Linked DNA regions of Variovorax paradoxus. The protein of the gene in region 1 interacts with the protein of each later gene in a pairwise test. Links are inferred from orthologs where the notes say so. Each region holds a gene or a part of one and is shown in the gene's direction. Other genes may lie near its edges.

Region 1 (7,639 bases):
GAGCTTCATCTCACGCAGCCCGCCGTCTCCACGCAGGTGCGCAAGCTCGAGGAACACGCGGGCAATGCGCTGTTCGAGCAGTTCGGCAAGAAGATCTACCTCACGCCCGCGGGCACCGAACTGCTGCAGATCAGCCGCGCGATCATTCAGCAGTTCGAGGCGGCCGAGAACGCGATGATGCAGTTCAAGGGCGTCTCGGGCGGAAAGCTCAACGTGGGCGTGATCAGCGCGGGCGACTACTTCTTTCCGCGCCTGCTGGTCGAGTTCGCTAGCCGCCACCAGGGCGTGACGCTGAACTTCACGGTGCACAACCGCGCGGGGCTGCTGACCCACATTGCCGAGAACCTCACGGACCTCGCGATCATGGTGCGGCCGCCGACCGATCTCGACACGGTCAACCAGCCGTTCGCACCGCACCCTTACGTGATCGTCGCGGCACCGGGCCACCCGCTGGTGGGCGTGAAGAAGATCCCGATGGCGCGGCTGATGCGCGAGCCCTTCGTGGTGCGCGAGAAAGCATCGGACACCTGGCATTCGATGGAAGACGGCTTTGGCGGCGATCTGAGCGGCATCAACATCGCAATGGAAATCCGCAGCACCGAAACCATCAAGCAGGCGGTGATTGCGGGTATGGGCGTGAGCTTCGTGTCGGCCCACACGGTGAGCCAGGAGATGCGCGCGGGCAGTCTCTGCGTGCTCGATGTCGAAGGCTTTCCGCTGATGCTCAACTGGTACGTGGTGCACCGCCGAAGCAAGCGCCTGCCGCCGGTGGCGCAGGCCTTCAAGGACTTTCTGCTGAGCGACGGGCCGTCGCTGATCTCGCAGATCGTGCCGTTCGGGAACCACAAGGAAAAAGAGCGCGGCGAGTAACTCGCGCGCGCTCTTTGTGGGGGAGGGGTCCGGTGCGGCGGCTCAACGCTGCACTGCCGCCCTGCGGCGTTGCATCAGCGCGGCGCGTGCGGCCTTGTAGAAGATCACGATCGGCAGTGCGGCGAACAGCTCGCGCATTGCGTCGTTGGCGGTGGACGAAGAGGCAGGGGTACGGAGGCTGCTGGAATTCAGGGTGGTGTGGCTCATTGAGGGCTCCAAAGGATTGAATCTAAAAGACCGAAGGGATTACCCTGAATTTTAGGGTTTACCCTAGACGAGAGCAAACGCCATTTTCGCGTTTCTTGACCTAGGTCAATTTTTTCGGAGGCAGACAGGTTCTTGCGTAGGCCAGAAACCCGTCTGCGGGAGCGCTTCCGGAGCACATGACGGAGCGAGCAACGCGCATCGCAAATTCATGAAGGCCATCGCACGGGCCATCGAAAGTTCGCGCGAAGACTTCCGCGATTTTTTCTTCATCGCAATGCCATCGCATCGCGCGATGCACATCGCATGCAGCGTGATGCGTGCACGCATCGCAGTGTGTTCAGTGCGGCATCCGACACACGCAAAATGCGCGCGCAACGAGACCTCGTGCTAGGGATATCACGGGGGTCCCACGAGAGCGCGATTCGTGTGAACTTGACTGAGGTCAAGAGTTTTTGAGTCGCTCGGTCCGACAGTCATTCACGCGCAGAAAACTGGTGATCCCAATGCCGTGTAGCGATGCCAAGGAAACCTCGTCGCCTTTCGATGCGCACCGATCGCTCGACTGATTGCTCTGTATTCGCAGCCTGTCGGACTTAAACGAAAACACCAAGGACAACTCCATGACTCGGCCCACCTCCACGACCGCGGGTTCCAACCCCGCGATGTACCCCCCGTCCGAAACCTATGGCGCCACCGCGACGCGGTCCGAGGCGTTCCGATGGGGGCAGTTGCTGATCGGCATCGTCTGCATGGCGATGATCGCGAACCTGCAGTACGGATGGACGCTCTTCGTCAATCCGATCGCAGACAAGCACGGCTGGAGCCGCGCCGCGATCCAGGTCGCGTTCACCATCTTCGTGCTCACAGAGACATGGCTCGTGCCCATCGAAGGCTATCTGGTCGACCGCTTCGGCCCGCGTCCGGTGGTGCTGGTGGGCGGCGTGCTGTGCGGCCTGGGTTGGGTGCTCAACTCGGTGGCCGACTCGCTGCTGCTGCTGTACATCGCGGCGGCCGTTGGCGGTATCGGCGCCGGCGCTGTCTACGGCACCTGCGTGGGCAATGCGCTCAAGTGGTTCCCCGATCGCCGGGGGCTTGCCGCGGGCATGACCGCAGCGGGCTTCGGTGCGGGCTCGGCCCTCACGATCATTCCGATCTCCGCGATGATCAAGTCGAGCGGCTATGAATCTGCGTTTCTGTATTTTGGGATCGGGCAGGGACTCATCGTGTTCCTGCTCGCATGGATGCTGACCCGCGCGCCCAGCCACTCCAAGGCGTCGAACAGCCGCAACGTGCAGCAGGCGGGCCGCGACTACGCGCCGTCCGAGGTGCTGCGTTCGCCCGTGTTCTGGGTGATGTACGCGATGTTCGTGATGGTGGCCGCCGGCGGCCTCATGGCCACGGCGCAGCTCGCGCCTATCGCCAAGGACTTCAAGATCATGGACGTGCCGGTCAACATCATGGGCCTGGTGCTGCCCGCGCTGACCTTCGCGCTCGCCATCGACCGTGTGCTCAACGGGCTTACGCGGCCCTTCTTCGGCTGGGTGTCCGACAAGATCGGTCGCGAGCAGACCATGTTCATCGCCTTCGCGATGGAGTCGGTCGGCATTCTGATGCTCTACCACTACGGCCAGAACCCAGTGCTCTTCGTGATCCTGACGGGTATCGTGTTCTTTGCCTGGGGCGAGATCTACAGCCTGTTCCCATCGACCTGCGCCGACACCTTCGGATCGAAGTACGCGGCGTCGAACGCCGGCATGCTCTACACCGCGAAGGGCACGGCCTCGCTGCTGGTGCCGTTGTCGAGCGTGCTCGCGGCAGCCACCGGCAGCTGGCAGGCGGTCTTCATCGTGGCCAGCGCGGTCAATGCGCTCGCGGCGCTGATGGCGTGGTTCGTGTTGCGGCCGATGCGCCGCAAGCACATCGAGGCGAGCCGCGTCGTCGAATAAATAGACCAACATCGGCTTTCCGTCAGCCGGTACCATCCGGCTTTCTTTCGCCCACGCAGCCCTGCCATGAAGATGGCAGGGCTTTTCGCCGATGCACAGGAGCCCGCAGTGACCATCTACCGACTTGACGCGCATGAACCGGTCATCGACGCCAGCGCCCGCGTGGCCGAGAGCGCCAGCGTGATCGGCCAGGTCGTGCTCGCAGCCGGCAGCCGCGTCGGCGCGAATGCGGTGCTGCGCGGCGACAACGAGCCCATCACCATCGGCCGCGGCAGCCATGTGCAGGCGGGCGTGATGCTGCATGCCGACCCGGGCTATCCGTTGACCATCGGCGACGACGTGACGGTGGAGCCGCATGTGATGCTCCACGGCTGCACCGTTGGCGACGGCGCAGTAGTCGGCGAGCACACCATTGCGCTCAACGGCTCGGTGGTCGGCCGTGCGTGCATCGTCGAGTCCGGTTCGCTGCTGACCGAGGGCAAGGTCTTTCCCGACCGCTCGCGCATCGCGGGCAGGCCCGCGAAGGTGACGGGCGAGGTCGATGACGCCGAGGCCGAAGCGCTTCTGCGCAGGGCGCGCGACAGCGCCGGTCCCTTCGCCCGTTAGGGCCTTTCCGCACCCTCCCGAAACCCTGCGCGCCCGCAGGGTTTGTGCGCATTGGCACCGTGCTTGTTTCGGCGGAAATTGACTTGCGTCAAGGCCCCCGGCGCCCGATTCATCGACAGTGATCCTCAAGCGGATGGCCGCGGGATTCACGTCGAATTTCATGACGTTGGTCCCGTGACAGAACCACGATGAAAACAGCTCCGCTTGCAGGCAGACAGCAATGCAGCAGCGGCGCCGGCAACGGACCAGATCGGACGGGATCATGAAACTACAACAAGCGCAGCAGGGGCACGAGGTACCGCATCCGGCCTTCGGCCCCACCGACAAGGAAGACGAACTCGTCGCCGTGCATCGCAGCCTGCTGCAGCATGCGGACGAACCCGGCGCGCTGCTGCCGATCCTGCACGACGTGCAGGACGCATTGGGCTACATCCCCGCGCACACGGTGCCAGTGATCGCCGACGCGCTGAACCTCTCGCGTGCGGAGGTGCACGGTGTCGTCACCTACTACCACCACTTCCGTGCCGAGCCCGCGGGCCGCCACGTGATCCAGATCTGCCGCGCCGAGGCCTGCCAGGCCATGGGTGCGGACGCGCTGCTCGCCCACGCGGAGCTGCGACTGGGATGCAGCGCGCATGGCACCTCGAAGGACGGCGCCTTCACGCTGGAGCCCGCGTTCTGCCTCGGCCTGTGCGCCTCGTCGCCCGCGATGACGCTGGACGACCAGCCGCATGCGCGCATGACGGCCAAGAGCTTCGATGCATTGGTCGCGCAGACCGCAGGAGGCCGTGCATGAGCACCATCACCGTCTACGTGCCGCGTGACTCGGCAGCGCTTGCTGCAGGCGCCGACCGCGTGGCCCGATGCATCGCGAAGGAAGCCGCCGCGCGCGGCCTCATGCTCGAACTCGTGCGCAACGGTTCGCGCGGCATGTTCTGGCTCGAACCGCTGGTCGAAGTGAACACGCCGAGCGGCCGCATCGCCTACGGACCGGTGACGCCCGACGACGTGGCTGGCCTGTTCGATGCCGGCTTCCTCACCGGCGGCAAGCATCCGCTCGCGCTCGGCCTGACCGAAGACATTCCCTACCTCAAGAAGCAGGAGCGCCTGACCTTCGCGCGCATGGGCATCACCGACCCGGTGTCGCTGACCGACTACCAGGCCTACGAAGGCTTTGCCGGCCTGCGCCGCGCGCTGGCGCTCGCACCCGAAGAAATCGTGCAGCAGGTGCTCGACTCGGGGCTGCGCGGGCGCGGTGGCGCGGCCTTTCCGGCCGGCATCAAGTGGAAGACGGTATTGGGCACGGCTGCGGCGCAGAAGTACATCGTCTGCAATGCCGACGAAGGCGACTCGGGCACCTACTCCGACCGCATGACGATGGAGGGCGACCCCTTCATGCTGATCGAGGGCATGACCATCGCCGGCCTCGCCACCGGCGCGACGCAGGGCTACATCTACGTGCGCTCCGAATACCCGCACGCGATAGCGACGCTGAACGAGGCCATCCGCATCGCCGAGGCAGCGGGCTTTCTCGGCGACAACATCCTGCGTTCGGGCAAGCGCTTCTCGCTCGCCGTGCGCAAGGGCGCAGGCTCGTATGTGTGCGGCGAAGAAACGGCGCTGCTCGAAAGCCTCGAAGGCAAGCGCGGCATCGTGCGCGCCAAGCCGCCGCTGCCGGCCATCGAAGGGCTGTTCGGCCAGCCCACGCTGATCAACAACGTCATCACGCTGGCAAGCGTGCCGCTGATCCTGGCGCGCGGCGCGGCCTTCTATCGCGACTACGGCGTCGGCCGTTCGCGCGGCACGCTGCCGATGCAACTGGCCGGCAACATCAAGTACGGCGGCCTGGTGGAGAAGGCCTTCGGCGTCACGCTGCGCGAGTTGCTGTACGACTACGGCGGCGGCTCCGCCTCGGGCCGGCCGATCAAGGCGGTGCAGGTCGGCGGGCCGCTGGGCGCCTACCTGCCCGAATCGCAATGGGACCTGCCGCTCGACTACGAAGCCTATGCAGCCGTCGGCGGCACGGTGGGCCATGGCGGCATCGTGGTGCACGACGACACGGCCGACCTGTCGAAGCTCGCGCGCTATGCCATGGAGTTCTGCGCGCTCGAGTCGTGCGGCAAGTGCACGCCCTGCCGCATCGGCTCGACGCGTGGCGTCGAGGTGATCGACAAGATCCGCAGCAACCAGAACCGTCCGCAGCAGGTGATCTTGCTGCGCGACCTGTGCAACACGATGGTCCACGGCTCGCTGTGCGCCATGGGCGGCATGACGCCGTTTCCGGTGCTCTCGGCACTCGACCACTTCCCGCAGGACTTCGGTCTCGTGGTTCCCGATCGCGAAGCTGCCTAGGCGGTTGCGGCGCAGCAGCAGGAGTAAGAAAGACATGTTGGACCATCTCAAGGAAACCGATTACGGCACCCCCAAGCGCGAATCCACGCGCGAGGTGACGCTGGAGATCGACGGCAACGAAGTGACGGTGCCCGCGGGCACTTCGCTGATGCGCGCGGCGGTGGATGCGGGCATCCAGGTGCCCAAGCTCTGCGCTACCGACAGCCTGGAGCCCTTCGGCTCCTGCCGGCTGTGCCTGGTCGAGATCGAAGGCCGCAAGGGCTTTCCGGCCTCTTGCACCACGCCCGCCGAAGCCGGCATGAAGGTGCGCACCCAGACGCCCAAGCTGCAGGACCTGCGCAAGGGCGTGATGGAGCTCTACATCTCCGACCATCCGCTGGACTGCCTCACCTGCTCGGCCAACGGCAACTGCGAACTGCAGGACATGGCGGGCGTCACCGGCCTGCGCAACGTGCGCTACGGTTTCGACGGCGCCAACCACCTGAAGAGCGAGAAGGACGAGTCGAACCCGTACTTCAGCTACGACCCGTCGAAGTGCATCGTGTGCAACCGCTGCGTGCGCGCCTGCGAGGAAACGCAGGGCACCTTCGCGCTGACCATCAGCGGCCGCGGCTTCGAGTCGCGCGTGTCGCCGGGCCAGGACGAGGCCTTCATGGATTCGGAGTGCGTGAGCTGCGGCGCCTGCGTCGAAGCCTGCCCCACCGCCACCCTGCAGGAAAAGTCGGTGATCTGGCTCGGCCAGCCCGAGCACAGCGTGATCACCACCTGCGCCTACTGCGGCGTGGGCTGCGCCTTCAAGGCCGAGATGAAAGGCAACGAGGTCGTGCGCATGGTGCCGTGGAAAGACGGCAAGGCCAACGAAGGCCACTCCTGCGTCAAGGGCCGCTTCGCCTGGGGCTACGCGACGCACCAGGACCGCATGCTCAAGCCGATGATCCGCAAGAACATCACCGACCCATGGCAGGAAGTGAGCTGGGACACCGCGCTCAACTACGCCGCGGGCGAGTTCAAGCGCCTGCAGGCCAAGTACGGCAAGGACTCGATCGGCGGCATCACCTCGTCGCGCTGCACCAACGAGGAAACCTACCTGGTCCAGAAGCTGGTGCGCGCCGCCTTCGGCAACAACAACGTCGACACCTGCGCGCGCGTGTGCCACTCGCCCACGGGCTACGGCCTGAAGCAGACGCTGGGCGAATCGGCGGGCACGCAGACCTTTGCCTCGGTCGACAAGGCCGACGTCATCATGGTGATCGGCGCCAACCCGACCGACGGCCATCCGGTGTTCGCCTCGCGCATGAAGAAGCGGCTGCGCCAGGGCGCGAAGCTGATCGTGGTCGATCCGCGCCGTATCGACATCGTGAAGTCGCCTCATGTAAAGGCTTCGCACCACCTGCAGCTCAAGCCGGGCACCAACGTGGCGGTGGTGACGGCACTGGCGCACGTCATCGTCACCGAAGGCCTGATGGCCGACGACTTCGTTGCAGAGCGCTGCGACACGGCTTCGTTCAAGGAATGGAAGTCGTACGTCGAGCAGCCCGAGCAATCGCCCGAAGCCACCGAGAAGGCGACCGGCGTGCCGGCAGCCGAGTTGCGCGCCGCAGCGCGCCTGTTTGCAACGGCCGGCAACGGCGCCATCTACTACGGCCTGGGCGTGACCG
Region 2 (6,838 bases), 3.7 Mb from region 1 along the record:
CGCTGCTCACCGACAACCGCATCTGGAAGCAGCGCACTGTGGGCATCGGCGTGGTCACGCCGGAGCGCGCGCTGAACCTCGGCTTCACCGGCCCCATGCTGCGCGGCTCGGGCATCGAATGGGACCTGCGCAAGAAGCAGCCCTACGACGTCTACGACCAAATGCAGTTCGACGTGCCCGTCGGCAAGACCGGCGACTGCTACGACCGCTACCTGGTCCGCGTCGAAGAGATGCGACAGGCCAACAAGATCATCCAGCAGTGCTCGGCCTGGCTGCGCGCCAACCCTGGTCCTGTCATCACCGACAACCACAAGGTCGCCGCGCCCGCGCGCGAATCGATGAAAGCGAACATGGAGGAGCTGATCCACCATTTCAAGCTCTTCACCGAAGGCTTCCACGTGCCCGAAGGCGAGGCGTATGCCGCCGTCGAGCATCCGAAGGGCGAGTTCGGCATCTATCTCGTGAGCGACGGCGCCAACAAGCCGTACCGCCTGAAGATCCGCGCCCCTGGTTTCCCGCACCTCGCCGCCCTCGACGAAATGTCGCGCGGTCACATGATCGCCGACGCTGTCGCGGTGATCGGCACGATGGACATCGTGTTCGGCGAGATCGACAGGTGAGAAAGAGCGAATGACGACTTCCTCGACCCACCATGACGCGGCGCCCTCGGCGCCGTTGAAGACTACGATCCTCGAGCGCTTTGCGCGCGAGGTCGCCAAGTACCCCGAAGCAGGCAAGCAATCCGCCGTGATGGCCTGCCTCGCCATCGTCCAGCAGGACGAGGGCCACGTCAGTCTGCAGCGCGAGCGCGAGATTGCCGAGTACCTCGGCATGGCGCCCATCGCCGTGCATGAAGTGACGACCTTCTACAACATGTACAACCAGCATCCGGTGGGCAAGTTCAAGCTCAACGTGTGCACCAACCTGCCTTGCCAGCTGCGCGACGGCGTCACCGCCCTCGTACACCTCGAGAAGAAGCTCGGCATCAGGATGGGCGAGACCACGGCCGATGGCCTGTTCACGCTGCAGCAGAGCGAATGCCTGGGTGCTTGCGCCGATTCGCCCGTGATGCTGGTCAATGACCGCACCATGTGCAGCTTCATGAGCAACGAGAAGCTCGACCAGCTCATCGAAGGCCTGCGCGGTTCCACCAAAGGGGAGGCGGCCTGATGTCACCCGAACAAGTGCTCCAGCAGTTCCAGGCGACAGGCGTCCAGACCTGTTTCCATGACCGCCACATCGAACCGCAGATCTATGCGGGCCTCGACGGCACCAACTGGCGTCTGGCCGACTACGAAGCGCGCGGCGGCTACCAGGCCTTGCGCAAGATTCTCACCGAGGGCCTCACGCCCGACCAGGTGATCGCCGAAGTCAAGGCTTCGGGCCTGCGCGGCCGTGGCGGCGCAGGTTTCCCGACCGGCCTGAAGTGGAGCTTCATGCCCCGCCAGTTCCCGGGCCAGAAGTACCTCGTCTGCAATTCGGACGAAGGCGAACCGGGCACGTGCAAGGACCGCGACATCCTGCAGTTCAACCCGCACATCGTGATCGAAGGCATGGCCATCGCCGCGTATGCGATGGGCATCAGCGTGGGCTACAACTACATCCACGGCGAGATCTTCCAGAGCTACGACCGCTTCGAGGAAGCCCTCGAAGAGGCGCGCGCCGCCGGCTACCTCGGCGACAAGATCATGGGCAGCACGTACAACTTCCAGTTGCACGCCGCCCACGGCTTCGGCGCCTACATCTGCGGCGAAGAAACCGCGCTGCTCGAATCGCTCGAAGGCAAGAAGGGCCAGCCGCGCTTCAAGCCGCCGTTCCCGGCCAGCTTCGGCCTGTACGGCAAGCCGACCACCATCAACAACACCGAGACCTTCGCGGCGGTGCCCTGGATCATCCGCAACGGCGGTCCGGCCTACCTCGAATGCGGCAAGCCGAACAACGGCGGCACCAAGATCTACTCGGTGAGCGGTGACGTCGAGCTGCCCGGCAACTACGAAGTGCCCATGGGCACGCCGTTCTCCAAGCTCCTCGAGCTAGCCGGTGGCGTGCGCAAGGGTCGCACGCTGAAGGCCGTGATCCCCGGCGGATCGTCGGCGCCGGTGCTGCCGGCCGACATCATGATGGCCTGCACCATGGACTACGACTCCATCGCCAAGGCCGGCTCCATGCTCGGTTCGGGCGCGGTGATCGTCATGGACGACAGCCGCTCGATGGTCGAGTCGCTCAAGCGCCTCTCGTACTTCTACATGCACGAGTCCTGCGGCCAATGCACTCCCTGCCGCGAAGGCACGGGCTGGCTCTACCGCGTGGTGGACCGCATCCACAACGGGCAGGGCAAGCCCAGCGACCTGCAACTGCTGGACTCCGTCGCCGGCGACATCATGGGCCGCACCATCTGTGCGCTCGGCGATGCGGCAGCGATGCCGGTGCGCGCCATGATCAAGCACTTCCGTCACGAGTTCGAAGCCCTGATCCCGGGCTACGTTCCGACGGCGCCCGTCAAGGCCTGAGCGCGAGAAGAAACATACTCATGATCGAAATCGAACTCGACGGCAAGAAGGTCGAAGTGACCGAAGGCAGCATGGTGATGCATGCTGCCGACAAGGCGGGCACGTACATCCCGCACTTCTGCTATCACAAGAAACTCAGCATCGCGGCCAACTGCCGCATGTGCCTGGTCGACGTGGAAAAGGCGCCCAAGCCGATGCCGGCCTGCGCCACCCCCGTCACGCAGGGCATGATCGTTCGCACCAAGAGCGAAAAGGCCATCAAGGCGCAGCAGTCGGTCATGGAGTTCCTCCTGATCAACCACCCGCTGGATTGCCCCATTTGCGACCAGGGCGGCGAGTGCCAACTGCAAGATCTGGCCGTGGGCTACGGCGGTTCTTCTTCGCGCTACGAAGAAGAAAAGCGCGTCGTGTTCCACAAGGACGTGGGCCCGCTGATCAGCATGGAAGAAATGAGCCGCTGCATCCATTGCACGCGCTGCGTCCGCTTTGGCCAGGAAGTGGCCGGCGTGATGGAGCTCGGCATGTCGCACCGCGGCGAGCACTCCGAAATCGAAACCTTCCTCGGCGACTCGGTCGACTCCGAGCTGTCGGGCAACATGATCGACATCTGCCCGGTCGGTGCGCTCACGAGCAAGCCTTTCCGCTACAGCGCCCGTACCTGGGAGCTGTCGCGCCGCAAGTCGGTGAGCCCGCACGATTCGACCGGTGCCAACCTGATCGTCCAGGTCAAGAACAACCGCGTGATGCGCGTGGTGCCGCTCGAGAACGAAGACGTCAACGAATGCTGGATTGCCGACCGCGACCGTTTCTCGTACGAAGCCCTCAACGGCCCGGAACGCCTGACGCAGCCCATGCTGAAGCAGGGCGGCCAGTGGCAGCAGGTCGACTGGCAGACGGCGCTCGAGTACGTCGCCAATGGCCTGAAGCAGATCAAGGCCGACCACGGTGCACAAAGCATTGGCACGCTCGTCAGCCCGCACAGCACGCTCGAAGAGCTGCAGCTCGCCGCCATGCTCACGCGTGAACTCGGCAGCGACAACATCGACTACCGCCTGCGCAATGCCGAATTCACGGCGTTCGAAGGCGTGCGCTGGCTCGGTACCTCGATCGCTTCGCTCACGCAAGTGCAGCGCGCGCTGGTCGTGGGCTCGAACCTGCGCAAGGAACATCCGCTGTTCGCGCAGCGCATCCGCCAGGCCGTGCGCAAGGGCGCCGCGCTGTCGGTGATCACCTCGGCCAGCCTGATGGCTGCCCGCGACGCCTGGGCCATCGACGTGGCGCAATCGTCCATCGTCGAAGCCGACCAATGGGTCGAGGCGCTGGCCGCAGTTGCCGCCGCCATCGGCCAGACCAATGGCGCAACCGCGCCCCTGGCACCGAAGAACGCGCCGGACGCCGCCGCGCAAGCCATCGCAGCCTCGCTGCTGAGTGGCGAACGCAAGGCCATCCTGCTCGGCAATGCCGCCGCCCACCACGCACAAGCCAGCAGCCTGCTGGCCCTGGCGAACTGGATCGGCGCGCAAACGGGCGCCACCGTCGGCTACCTGACTGAAGCCGCCAACACCGTTGGCGCGCAGATCGTCGGCGCTTTCCCGAAGAACGGCGGTCTCGATGCGGGCCGCATGCTCGCCGCCGGTTCCGGCCTGAAGGCCGTGATGCTGCTGAACACCGAGCCGGTGTTCGACTCGGCTGCTGGCGCCGCCGCTGCCGATGTCATCGGCAATGCGCAAATGGTCGTCACGCTGAGCCCCTTCAAGGCCAACCTCGAGTTCAGCGACGTGCTGCTCCCGATCGCTCCTTTCACCGAAACCCCCGGTACCTTCGTCAATGCCGAAGGCCGCTTGCAAGGTTTCCATGCTGTCGTGAAGCCGCAAGGCGAAACGCGTCCGGCGTGGAAGGTGCTGCGCGTGCTGGCCAACCTGCTGGGTCTGCCCGGCTTCGCGTTCGAATCGACTGCCGATGTACTGGCCACCATCGGTGACAAGGGTGCGGTGCCGGCGAACGCGCTGAGCAACGCCACCTCCGCCAATGCCGTCGCTTCCAGCGGTGCGACTGCCGCTCCCGTGGTCGCCAGCATCTACCAGCTCGACTCGATCGTGCGTCGCGCACCGTCACTGCAACTGACCGCCGACGCGCGCAATGCATCGGCTGGATCGAACGTGTCGGCGCGTGCCGAGGAGGCACTGGCATGATCGTCGACACCATTCATGGCTTCGGCCAGGGGCTGGTTGCCGCAGGCTGGTGGACCGCCGTGGTCTGGCCCCTGATCTGGACGCTGATCAAGATCATCGTGGTGGTGATCCCGCTGATGCTGGCCGTGGCGTACCTCACGCTGTGGGAGCGCAAGGCCATCGGCTTCACGCAGATCCGCATCGGCCCGAACCGCATCGGACCACTGGGCCTACTCCAGCCGATCGCCGACGCGCTCAAGCTGATGACCAAGGAAATCATTCTTCCGACGGTCGCCAACAAGGGCCTGTTCCTGCTGGGCCCGATCATGACCATCATGCCGGCGCTCGCCGCATGGGCCGTGATTCCGTTCGGCCCCGACGTGGCGCTGGCCAACATCAACGCTGGTTTGCTGTTCGTGATGGCCATCACTTCGCTCGAGGTATACGGCGTGATCATCGCCGGCTGGGCCTCGAACTCGAAGTACGCCTTCCTGGGCGCGCTGCGCGCCTCGGCACAGATGGTGAGCTACGAAATCGCGATGGGCTTCTGCTTCGTCGTGGTGCTGATGGTCACGGGTAGCCTGAACATGAGCGAGATCGTGAATGTCCAGGGCAAGGGCATGTTCGCCAACATGGGCGTCGGCTTCCTGTCGTGGAACTGGCTGCCGCTGCTGCCGATCTTCGTCGTGTACTTCATCTCCGGCCTGGCCGAGACCAACCGCCACCCGTTCGACGTGGTGGAAGGCGAGTCCGAAATCGTTGCTGGCCACATGATCGAGTACTCGGGCATGAGCTTCGCGATGTTCTTCCTGGCCGAGTACGCGAACATGTGGCTCGTCTCGATCCTGACCGTGGTGCTGTTCCTCGGCGGATGGCTGCCGCCGTTCGAGTTCCTGAGCTTCATTCCGGGCTGGATCTGGCTGGGCCTCAAGACCTTCTGCGTGGTCACCATGTTCCTGTGGGTGCGTTCGACGTTCCCGCGCTTCCGCTATGACCAGATCATGCGTCTGGGCTGGAAGATCTTCATTCCCGTCACCCTCGTGTGGCTGGTCGTGGTCGGTGGCTGGATGCAGACGCCGTTCAACATCTGGAAATAACAGGAAGCGCCAACATCATGTCTGCTGCGCACACCGCAACACCGTCCGCGCCGTTCTCGCTCAAGGACTTCCTGGGCAGCTTCATGCTGTTCGAACTGTTCAAGGGCCTGGCCATCACCGGCAAGTACGCCTTTGCCCGCAAGATCACGGTGCAGTTTCCCGAAGAGAAGACGCCGCTGTCGCCGCGTTTCCGCGGCCTGCACGCGCTGCGCCGCTATGAAAACGGCGAAGAGCGTTGCATTGCCTGCAAGCTCTGCGAAGCCGTCTGCCCGGCGCTGGCCATCACCATCGAATCGGATGTGCGCGACGACGGCTCGCGCCGCACCACGCGCTACGACATCGATCTGACCAAGTGCATCTTCTGCGGCTTCTGCGAAGAGAGCTGCCCGGTCGACTCGATCGTCGAGACGCACATCTTCGAATACCACGGCGAAAAGCGCGGCGACCTGTACTTCACCAAGGACATGCTGCTGGCCGTGGGCGACCGCTACGAAAAAGAAATCGCAGCGAACAAGGCGGCTGACGCCAAGTACCGCTGATTCCGACCAGCCCGAACCCCGTACCAATTCGAATTCCAATGGACGTCAAGACCGGTCTGTTCTATCTGTTTGCCGTGGTGCTGCTGTTTGCAGCGTTCCGCGTCATCACCGCCCGCAACCCCGTGTACGCCGCGCTGTACCTGGTTCTGGCCTTCTTCCAGGCATCGGCCATCTGGCTGCTGCTGCGTGCCGAGTTCCTCGCGATCTCGCTCGTGCTGGTATATGTCGGCGCCGTGATGGTGCTCTTCCTGTTCGTGGTGATGATGCTGGACATCAACGTCGACGGCTTGCGGGAGGGCTTCTGGAAGCACTTTCCGCTGGCGGCGGGCGTGGGTGCGCTGATTGCGCTCGAAATGGCGGCCGTGCTCATGGGCGGTTTCCGCCTCGGCGAGCCGCGCGCTGCTGCCGGTGCGTTGGGGGCCAACACTTCCAATACGCTCGAACTCGGCAAGCTGCTTTACTCCGAATACCTCTACCCGCTGGAAATCGCCGCGGTCATCCTGCTCGTGGCCATCGTGGCC

What was found.
Region 2: the proteins of NWF24_RS03080 (region 1) and nuoG interact in binary tests that used the Escherichia coli proteins (3 or more experiments, as listed by UniProt). The link is inferred for Variovorax paradoxus from one-to-one orthologs.

Annotation. Positions count from the first base shown.
Region 1 is NZ_CP102931.1:655,311-662,949, forward strand. Bases 2,817-5,658 are described here. They hold NWF24_RS03080 (formate dehydrogenase subunit gamma), read left to right. Parts: upstream 2,817-3,891; coding sequence 3,892-4,425; downstream 4,426-5,658. Other genes in these bases: oxlT (oxalate/formate MFS antiporter), read left to right, coding at 2,817-3,023; NWF24_RS03075 (gamma carbonic anhydrase family protein), read left to right, coding at 3,090-3,629; NWF24_RS03085 (formate dehydrogenase beta subunit), read left to right, coding at 4,422-5,658. Also shown: NWF24_RS03060 (LysR family transcriptional regulator), read left to right, coding at 1-870; NWF24_RS03065 (hypothetical protein), read right to left, coding at 913-1,077; more of oxlT, read left to right, coding at 1,740-2,816; more of NWF24_RS03085, read left to right, coding at 5,659-5,981; fdhF (formate dehydrogenase subunit alpha), read left to right, coding at 6,016-7,639. UniProt on the Escherichia coli protein: NDH-1 shuttles electrons from NADH, via FMN and iron-sulfur (Fe-S) centers, to quinones in the respiratory chain. The immediate electron acceptor for the enzyme in this species is believed to be ubiquinone.
Region 2 is NZ_CP102931.1:4,392,122-4,398,959, reverse strand. What follows is about bases 2,146-5,116. They hold nuoG (NADH-quinone oxidoreductase subunit NuoG), read left to right. Parts: upstream 2,146-2,530; coding sequence 2,531-4,702; downstream 4,703-5,116. Other genes in these bases: nuoH (NADH-quinone oxidoreductase subunit NuoH), read left to right, coding at 4,699-5,116; nuoF (NADH-quinone oxidoreductase subunit NuoF), read left to right, coding at 2,146-2,510. Also shown: NWF24_RS20760 (NADH-quinone oxidoreductase subunit D), read left to right, coding at 1-620; NWF24_RS20755 (NADH-quinone oxidoreductase subunit NuoE family protein), read left to right, coding at 631-1,170; more of nuoF, read left to right, coding at 1,170-2,145; more of nuoH, read left to right, coding at 5,117-5,778; NADH-quinone oxidoreductase subunit NuoI, read left to right, coding at 5,796-6,317; NWF24_RS20730 (NADH-quinone oxidoreductase subunit J), read left to right, coding at 6,356-6,838. UniProt on the Escherichia coli protein: NDH-1 shuttles electrons from NADH, via FMN and iron-sulfur (Fe-S) centers, to quinones in the respiratory chain. The immediate electron acceptor for the enzyme in this species is believed to be ubiquinone.